Linked DNA regions of Sporocytophaga myxococcoides DSM 11118. The protein of the gene in region 1 binds, or shares a complex with, the protein of each later gene. Links are inferred from orthologs where the notes say so. Each region holds a gene or a part of one and is shown on either strand. Other genes may lie near its edges. The genes, in order: uvrA and mfd.

Evidence for each region.
Region 2: the proteins of uvrA (region 1) and mfd are in contact, whole or in part, in a crystal structure (PDB 4DFC), measured with the Escherichia coli proteins. The link is inferred for Sporocytophaga myxococcoides DSM 11118 from one-to-one orthologs.

What each region holds. Positions count from the first base shown.
Region 1 is NZ_KE384560.1:11,956-15,679, forward strand. The notes cover bases 193-3,594. They hold uvrA (excinuclease ABC subunit UvrA), read left to right. Parts: upstream 193-523; coding sequence 524-3,394; downstream 3,395-3,594. Other genes in these bases: K350_RS29475 (lytic transglycosylase domain-containing protein), read left to right, coding at 193-449; K350_RS29480 (NAD(P)/FAD-dependent oxidoreductase), read left to right, coding at 3,570-3,594. Also shown: more of K350_RS29475, read left to right, coding at 1-192; more of K350_RS29480, read left to right, coding at 3,595-3,724. UniProt on the Escherichia coli protein: The UvrABC repair system catalyzes the recognition and processing of DNA lesions. UvrA is an ATPase and a DNA-binding protein. A damage recognition complex composed of 2 UvrA and 2 UvrB subunits scans DNA for abnormalities.
Region 2 is NZ_AUFX01000012.1:27,741-31,936, forward strand. Bases 4-3,877 are described here. They hold mfd (transcription-repair coupling factor), read left to right. Parts: upstream 4-305; coding sequence 306-3,677; downstream 3,678-3,877. Other genes in these bases: K350_RS0115465 (carbonic anhydrase family protein), read left to right, coding at 3,826-3,877. Outside these bases: more of K350_RS0115465, read left to right, coding at 3,878-4,196. UniProt on the Escherichia coli protein: Couples transcription and DNA repair by recognizing RNA polymerase (RNAP) stalled at DNA lesions. Mediates ATP-dependent release of RNAP and its truncated transcript from the DNA, and recruitment of nucleotide excision repair machinery to the damaged site.

The DNA.
Region 1 (3,724 bases):
ATAACCAAAGTGTAAATTCATATTACGATCTTGCACTGAATGACGAAACTTCCCGCTATCTCTATCGCATTTTAGCTATAAAAGATCTGCTTAACCATCCTGCGAAATACGGAATTACTGTTTTGCGCAAGCAGAGGCCAAAGATGAAGCTTGTGCGTGTTGATTCCACTATTACCAATCTTGACAAGTTTGCAAGATTACATAAAACCGATTTGGTAACACTAAAAGAATTCAACCCCTGGATTCTTGGTAATAAATTGACTGTCAGTAACAAAAAGATGAGTTTCGAGATAATCATTCCGTTAGAAGCTACCCGTATAGCTCTGAAACCGCAAATTGACAGCAACAAGATGCTTATTCCTGAAAAAGATGTTGACAAACTTAGCAATATCATGAATGGAGCATCCATCGGGGAGTTTGAACCCGACGCTTTTAAAAATTCCTACTAAGAGTATTCCTGTTATTGCTTTTTTCCTTTTAACTTGCATTTCGGGTAAGCGAACCTTCCCTTATAGAAATTGTTATGCCAGTGGAGCGAGTTAACGAAGTGAAAAAATCTAAAGAAACAACTTTTACAGATTCTACGGGATTTGAATACATCGAAGTTTTTGGTGCAAGAGAACATAATCTCAAAAATATAGATCTTGCCATTCCGAGAAATAAACTGGTAGTCATTACCGGTATAAGCGGAAGTGGTAAGTCAAGTCTTGCGTTCGACACCATTTACGCCGAAGGGCAGAGAAGATATATGGAGAGCTTCTCAACATATGCCAGATCTTTTATCGGTGATATGGAAAGGCCGGAAGTAGATAAAATTAATGGTCTTAGTCCGGTTATTTCTATTGAGCAAAAAACGACTTCCAAAAATCCAAGATCTACCGTTGGTACCGTTACTGAAATATATGATTTTATGCGTTTGCTTTATGCAAGAGCTTCAGATGCATTTTCATATGTTACAGGAAATAAAATGGTGCGGCAGTCTGAAGATCAGATCTTGCAGCATATTATAGATAATTTCGATGGTCAGAAGCTGAATATCCTTGCTCCTGTGGTAAAAGGAAGAAAAGGTCACTACAGGGAACTTTTTCAGGAAATCAGAAAGATGGGTTTTACCAAAGTAAGAGTAGATGGGGAACTGATGGAGCTGGTCCCAAAAATGCAGGTAGATCGTTATAAGATTCACGATATAGAAATTGTGATCGACAGGGTTCTGGTGAGAGACGAAGACAGATTCAGGATTTCTCAATCTGTTAAGACTGCCATGACGCATGGAAAAGGAATTATCATGCTTTTGCAGGAAACCAAAAATGCCCAGGCGAAATTTTATTCCAAATATCTGATGGATCCGGAGTCTGGGATCTCATATGATGAACCTGCTCCGAACATGTTTTCTTTCAACAGTCCATATGGCGCTTGCCCAGTTTGCAATGGATTAGGTCAGGTGGAAGAAATAACGGAAGATGCAGTGATACCTGATACTTCTCTTAGCATAAGCAGAGGTGCAATTGAACCACTTGGGGAATACCGTGATATATGGATCTTCAAACAGATTGAAGCCATCCTGAAAAAATATCAACTGAATGTAAGCACTCCGGTTTCAAAAATTCCCAGAGAAATACTGGATGTAATTTTATATGGAACCGAAGAAGCCGTTAGAATGAAGGCTTCATCCGGTAATGTTTACAACTTTAAGTTTGATGGAATCATCAACTTTATGAAGCAGCAGCAAGAGTATGGTTCTGAAAAGACCCAGGACTGGCTTAGCGATTATACCACAGTTAACGTTTGCCATGAATGTCATGGAGCAAGGCTGAAAAAGGAATCTCTTCATTTTAAAATCAACGGAAAGAATATCTCGGAGCTAGCCAGGATGGACATTTCCACTCTGGACACATGGTTTACCAACCTTGATAAAAAACTTACTTCAAGACAAAAGCAAATCGCAGCAGAGGTAGTTAAAGAAATCAAAAAGAGAATAGGTTTTCTTGTAGACGTAGGGTTGGATTATCTGATGTTGGACAGGCCCATGAGAACACTCTCTGGTGGTGAATCTCAAAGGATCAGACTTGCAACGCAGATAGGTACTCAACTTGTCGGTGTACTTTATATTCTTGACGAGCCTAGTATTGGTCTGCATCAGCGTGATAACGTAAAGCTGATAAGTGCTTTGAAAAATCTGAGAGATATCGGTAACTCTGTTCTTGTAGTAGAGCACGACAAGGATATGATGCTCGAGTGTGATTACATACTTGACATAGGTCCTGGAGCTGGACGTCATGGAGGAAATGTTGTAGCATCAGGAACTCCTGATGAATTCCTTAAGAAGGATAGCTTAACGGCCAAGTATTTAAAAGGTAAACTGAATATTGAAGTCCCTGCGAAAAGAAGGGATGGTTCTGGAGAATACCTGAAATTGCTAGGTGCAAAAGGGAATAACCTGAAGAATGTCAATCTTGAACTTCCGCTTGGTAAGATGATTTGTATAACAGGTGTATCAGGAAGCGGCAAATCTTCACTGATCCATGATACCTTGTTCCCGATTCTAAACAAGCATTTTTACAATTCAAGAAGAGAGCCTCTGAACTTTAAAAAAGTAGATGGACTTGAGCATCTTGACAAAGTAATTGAAGTAGATCAGTCACCTATAGGAAGAACTCCAAGGTCAAACCCTGCAACTTATACTGAAGTATTCACTGAAATACGAAATCTTTTCTCTCAGCTTCCTGAAGCTAAAATCAGAGGATATAAACCTGGTCGTTTTTCCTTCAATGTAAAGGGCGGTCGTTGTGAAACATGTGAAGGTGCAGGATTAAAGGTAATTGAGATGGACTTCCTTCCGGATGTTCATGTTTTCTGTGAAACCTGTAAGGGAAAAAGATATAACAGAGAAACACTTGAAGTCAGGTACAAAGGAAAATCTATTGCAGACGTACTTGAAATGACGGTTGAACAGGCAACGGAATTTTTCGAAAGCATTCCGAAAATTCATAGAAAAGTTCAGACCCTGTTTGAAGTTGGGCTCGGTTATATTACTCTTGGCCAGCATGCAACTACCTTATCTGGTGGAGAAGCGCAAAGAGTTAAACTGGCAACAGAGCTTTCAAAAAAAGATACAGGCAAAACTTTATATATTCTTGATGAGCCTACTACTGGTCTTCATTTTGAGGATATCAGACACTTGCTGGATGTGCTTAATAAACTTGCTGACAAAGGGAATACTGTCCTAATCATTGAGCACAACCTTGATGTAATAAAGGTTGCAGATTACATTATTGACCTTGGTCCTGAGGGTGGAGCCGGTGGTGGTGAAATCCTAGTACAGGGAACTCCTGAAGTCGTAGCCAAGGATAAACGAAGCTATACTGCGAAATTTTTAAAGGAAGAACTTAAATAGTTCTTCCTTCCTCTTTAAAATTTCTACTTTTTCTTATTGGATTATACGATAGTGGCTTTTGCTTAAAGGTTCTTTGCCATCATTTGTGTATACTGTTGCTTCCAACTGTTGCTGCCCATACCGGGAACAATAGCCATTTCCACACCGTTCTTCTTAAAGATAATGGCAATAAGATATGGACTTTATTCAACAGCCGGAGAAAGGTAAGGGTGATCCTTCTGAAAAAAGGATTCAGTTTATGAACATTCCAAATTCTACCAAACCAAGACTTGTAGTGATAGGAGGTGGATTTGGCGGGATTGAGCTTATAAAGGAACTAAAGTATTCAGG
Region 2 (4,196 bases), on another replicon or contig:
ATATTCTTTATTTAATGTGTTTTTAAAGAGTTGTTGTTACACTTATGTTACCCTGTCCCGGGTAACATAGGGTGTGACAATAAGAAAACGTTTCCCCCACCGTATTGTACTTTCCTAAGAAATTTTATCGCCGACCTTTATTTTAGCCAAGTTTTATCTTAGCTATATCCTACAAATACCCTTTTGCGGCGGATTAGTAAACAGACTTTTTCAAACTTTTTTGCCTCTTTGATTATTATTTATCCTGAAAGAATTTTATACTGCCTCGCATTGTTTTTAACTTTGTAATTCACAACGAGAATAGTTTGAAAGTAAAAGATTTAATAAGGCTTTATCAGGAAGATCCACTGGTTCAGATTCTCCATGATAAGATAAAGTCTGACAGCAATTTACGTTTCCGCCTGAAAGGATTAAATGGCAGTATGGATGCAGTAGTATCAGCAGCTATTTGCAGTTTAAGCCCTGGAAATCATTTATTCATTCTTCAGGATAAGGAAGAGGCTTCCTTTTTTCAGAATGACCTTCAAGTGCTTCTGCAAGACTTTAGTGTACATTTTTTCCCTAACTCATATAAAAGACCCTATAAGTTCGAAGAAACTGAAAATGCTAATGTGCTCATGCGTGCAGAGGTACTTAGTGCGGTGAATAACAGGGGGGAAGATAATTTTTGCATAGTCAGCTATCCTGATGCACTTACTGAAAAAGTAATCAATAAGAAATCTCTCAAGAGCAATAGCTTTACTGCCAATGTCGGAGAGAAAGTAGATCTTCAGTTTGTTACAGAACTGCTCTCCACTTATGACTTTGAAAAAACGGATTTTGTGTACGAGGCTGGCCAATATTCCATCAGAGGAGGGATTGTCGATATATTCAGTTACTCTCATGACTATCCGTACAGAATTGAACTTTTCGGGGATGAGATCGAAAGTGTAAGGACCTTTGATCCCAATACACAGCTGTCTGTTGAGAATAAAAAAACGTTTTCTATTATCCCCAACGTGCAGACCAAATTACTCCAGGAGAAAAGGGAATCTTTGCTTGAGTTCCTTCCTGATGATACCTCTATCTGGGTTAAAGATGTTGAGTTGACGCTAGAGATTATAGAAAGATATTTTGACAGAGCAACACTCTCCTTTGAACAGATATTAAAGGAAACTGGCGGTTCTAAGTTAATTACCTCCCCTGCTCAGCTCTTTGAAAACCCGGAAGAATTTAAAAAGCTGTTTGAGGGGTACAAGATTCTTGAGTTTGGAACAAGGTATTATTATGATACTGAAAATCTCATTGAATTTTCGTCTAAGCCGCAGCCGCCGTTTAATAAAGAGTTTAACCTGCTTGCTGAAAATTTAAAGTCATATCAGGAAAAGGATTTCACGAATGTTATTGCTGCAGAGTCTTATCATCAGATCGAAAGGCTGACTACAATCTTTAATGAAGTCGATAGGTTTCTGAAATTTCAGACAATGAATGCTGCGCTCAGGCAGGGTTTTATTGATGAACAGTTAAAGCTTGTTTGCTATACCGATCATCAGATTTTTGAGAAATACCACAGGTACAAAACCAAAGAGAAATTTTCAAAGTCAAAAGCAATGACTTTGAAAGAGCTGAGGACTTTGCACCCCGGAGATTTTGTTGTTCACTCGGATTATGGTGTTGGCCGCTTTGCAGGACTCGAGAAAGTGGAAGTTGGCGGAAGGCAGCAGGAAGCAATAAGATTGGTATACAGAGATGACGATTTGCTTTATGTAAGTATACATGCGCTTCATAAAATTTCTAAGTACACTGGTAAAGAGGGAACTCCTCCTCCCATCAGTAAACTTGGCTCCGGAGAGTGGGATACTAAAAAGAAGCGTGTTAAGAAACAAGTAAAAGATATTGCCAAGGAGCTGATAAGCTTGTATGCTAAAAGAAAAGCAGCTCCAGGGTTTAAGTTTGACAGAGATACTTTCCTTCAGGCAGAACTTGAGTCTTCATTTATATATGAAGATACGCCGGATCAAGCTAAAGCCACAGCTGATGTAAAAGCTGATATGGAGCTTCCTCATCCTATGGATCGTCTCGTATGCGGAGATGTTGGGTTTGGTAAAACAGAGGTCGCTGTTAGAGCTGCTTTCAAGGCTGCCACAGATGGAAAGCAGGTTGCAGTACTTGTCCCAACTACTATCCTGGCGATGCAACATTACAAAACGTTCAGCGAAAGACTTAAAGGCTTCCCGGTTAATGTGGAATATGTAAACCGCTTTAAAACTGCTCAGCAGATAAAAGAGACTATTAAAAGAGTAGAAGAAGGAAAGACCAATATCCTTATAGGCACACATCGTCTTATCGGTAAGGATGTGAAGTTTAAAGATCTTGGATTGTTGATTATTGACGAAGAGCAGAAGTTTGGAGTGAAGGTTAAGGATAAACTTAAGGAATTTAAAGTCAATGTGGATACGTTGACTCTTACTGCCACGCCTATTCCGAGAACTCTGCATTTCTCATTGATGGGGGCCAGAGACCTGTCAATTATTGCTACACCACCTCCGAACAGGCAACCGGTTACTACAGAAATTCATGCATTCAATGATGTTGTTATACGTGATGCTGTGAGTCATGAGTTGAAGCGTGGTGGACAAGTGTTCTTTGTTCATAACAGAGTAAAAGACATTGAAGAGATGGCTGATAGGATCAAGCGGCTCGTTCCAGATGCAAAAATGGGCGTGGCTCATGGGCAAATGGAAGGCGATAAGCTCGAAAAGGTCATGCTGAAGTTTGTGGAGGCGGAATATGACGTGCTTGTTTCAACCAATATTATTGAATCAGGTCTGGATATTCCTAATGCTAATACCATTATAATCAATTCAGCACATATGTTTGGCCTATCTGATTTGCATCAGATGAGGGGCCGAGTAGGACGTTCCAATAAAAAAGCATTCTGTTATCTTCTTACTCCTCCTGTATCTACATTACCGGCTGATTCAAGAAAGAGATTAAGTGCTCTTGAAGAGTTCTCTGATCTTGGCGATGGTTTTAAGGTTGCAATGCGAGACCTGGATATTCGTGGAGCAGGGAACTTACTTGGTGCGGAACAAAGTGGGTTTATCTCTGATCTTGGATTTGATATGTATCATAAAATCCTTGATGAAGCGATACAAGAGCTTAAGGAAACTGAATTTGCAGAGCTGTTCAAGAAAGAGCTGGATGCAAAAGATTTAAATAAGTCTACCGATTGCCAGATTGAAACTGACCTTGCTGTGATTATACCAGAGACTTATGTTTCCAATATTTCTGAAAGATTAAGTCTTTATTCTACCCTTGACAATATTAAGACTGAAGAGGAGCTTGAAAAGTATAGGGCATCTATCGTAGATCGTTTTGGTCCGCTTCCGGATGAAGTTAAAGATCTTGTAGAAACGGTAAGGCTTAGATGGCTTGCAGAAGGTCTTGGTTTTGAAAAGCTCACAATCAAGAACGGAACAATGAAGGGGTATTTTGTTCAGAATAATGATGCATATTACAAGTCGGATATATTTGGCAAAATCCTTCTTTTTGCTCAGAAGAACCCTAAAAAGTGTAAACTGAAAGAAGTCAATAAAAAGCCGATGATTGTATTCGAAGATATTGACTTTATGCATCAGGCAATGGATACTCTTCAAAAAATAAATCCTGTTGTTGTGACAGAGGTGGTGAAGTAAGAGATCCTTCTCTTATTTCATCTGCTTATTTCATGAGTCTTTTTGAATATTTATTTTTATTGTCGAAAAAATACACATAGAGTTCCATTCATTTTAGTTAGTTTTGAATCTGTCTTTTTTCAGTTTAAAATATTGTATAGAGCGTATTATGGAAGCATTAAATCCCCTTATAGAAAAAGTATTAACTGCAGAAGAGCAGCAGAAGCTCACGCCTGATGAGGTGTTGAAGCAACTTAAAGAAGGTAATAAAAGATTCACTTCTGGCACCTTAACTTTGCGTGATCATTCTAAGCAAATCAGAGATGCTGTCAATGGGCAGTTTCCTAAGGCTATTGTTCTTTCATGCATAGACTCAAGAGTGCCGGTAGAAGATGTTTTTGATAAAGGAATCGGAGATCTATTTGTTGCACGTGTAGCAGGTAACATTGTTAACGAAGATATTCTGGGTTCAATGGAGTTTAGTTGCAAAGTAGCAGGAGCGAAACTTGTTCTTGTTATCGGTCATGAATATTGTGGTGC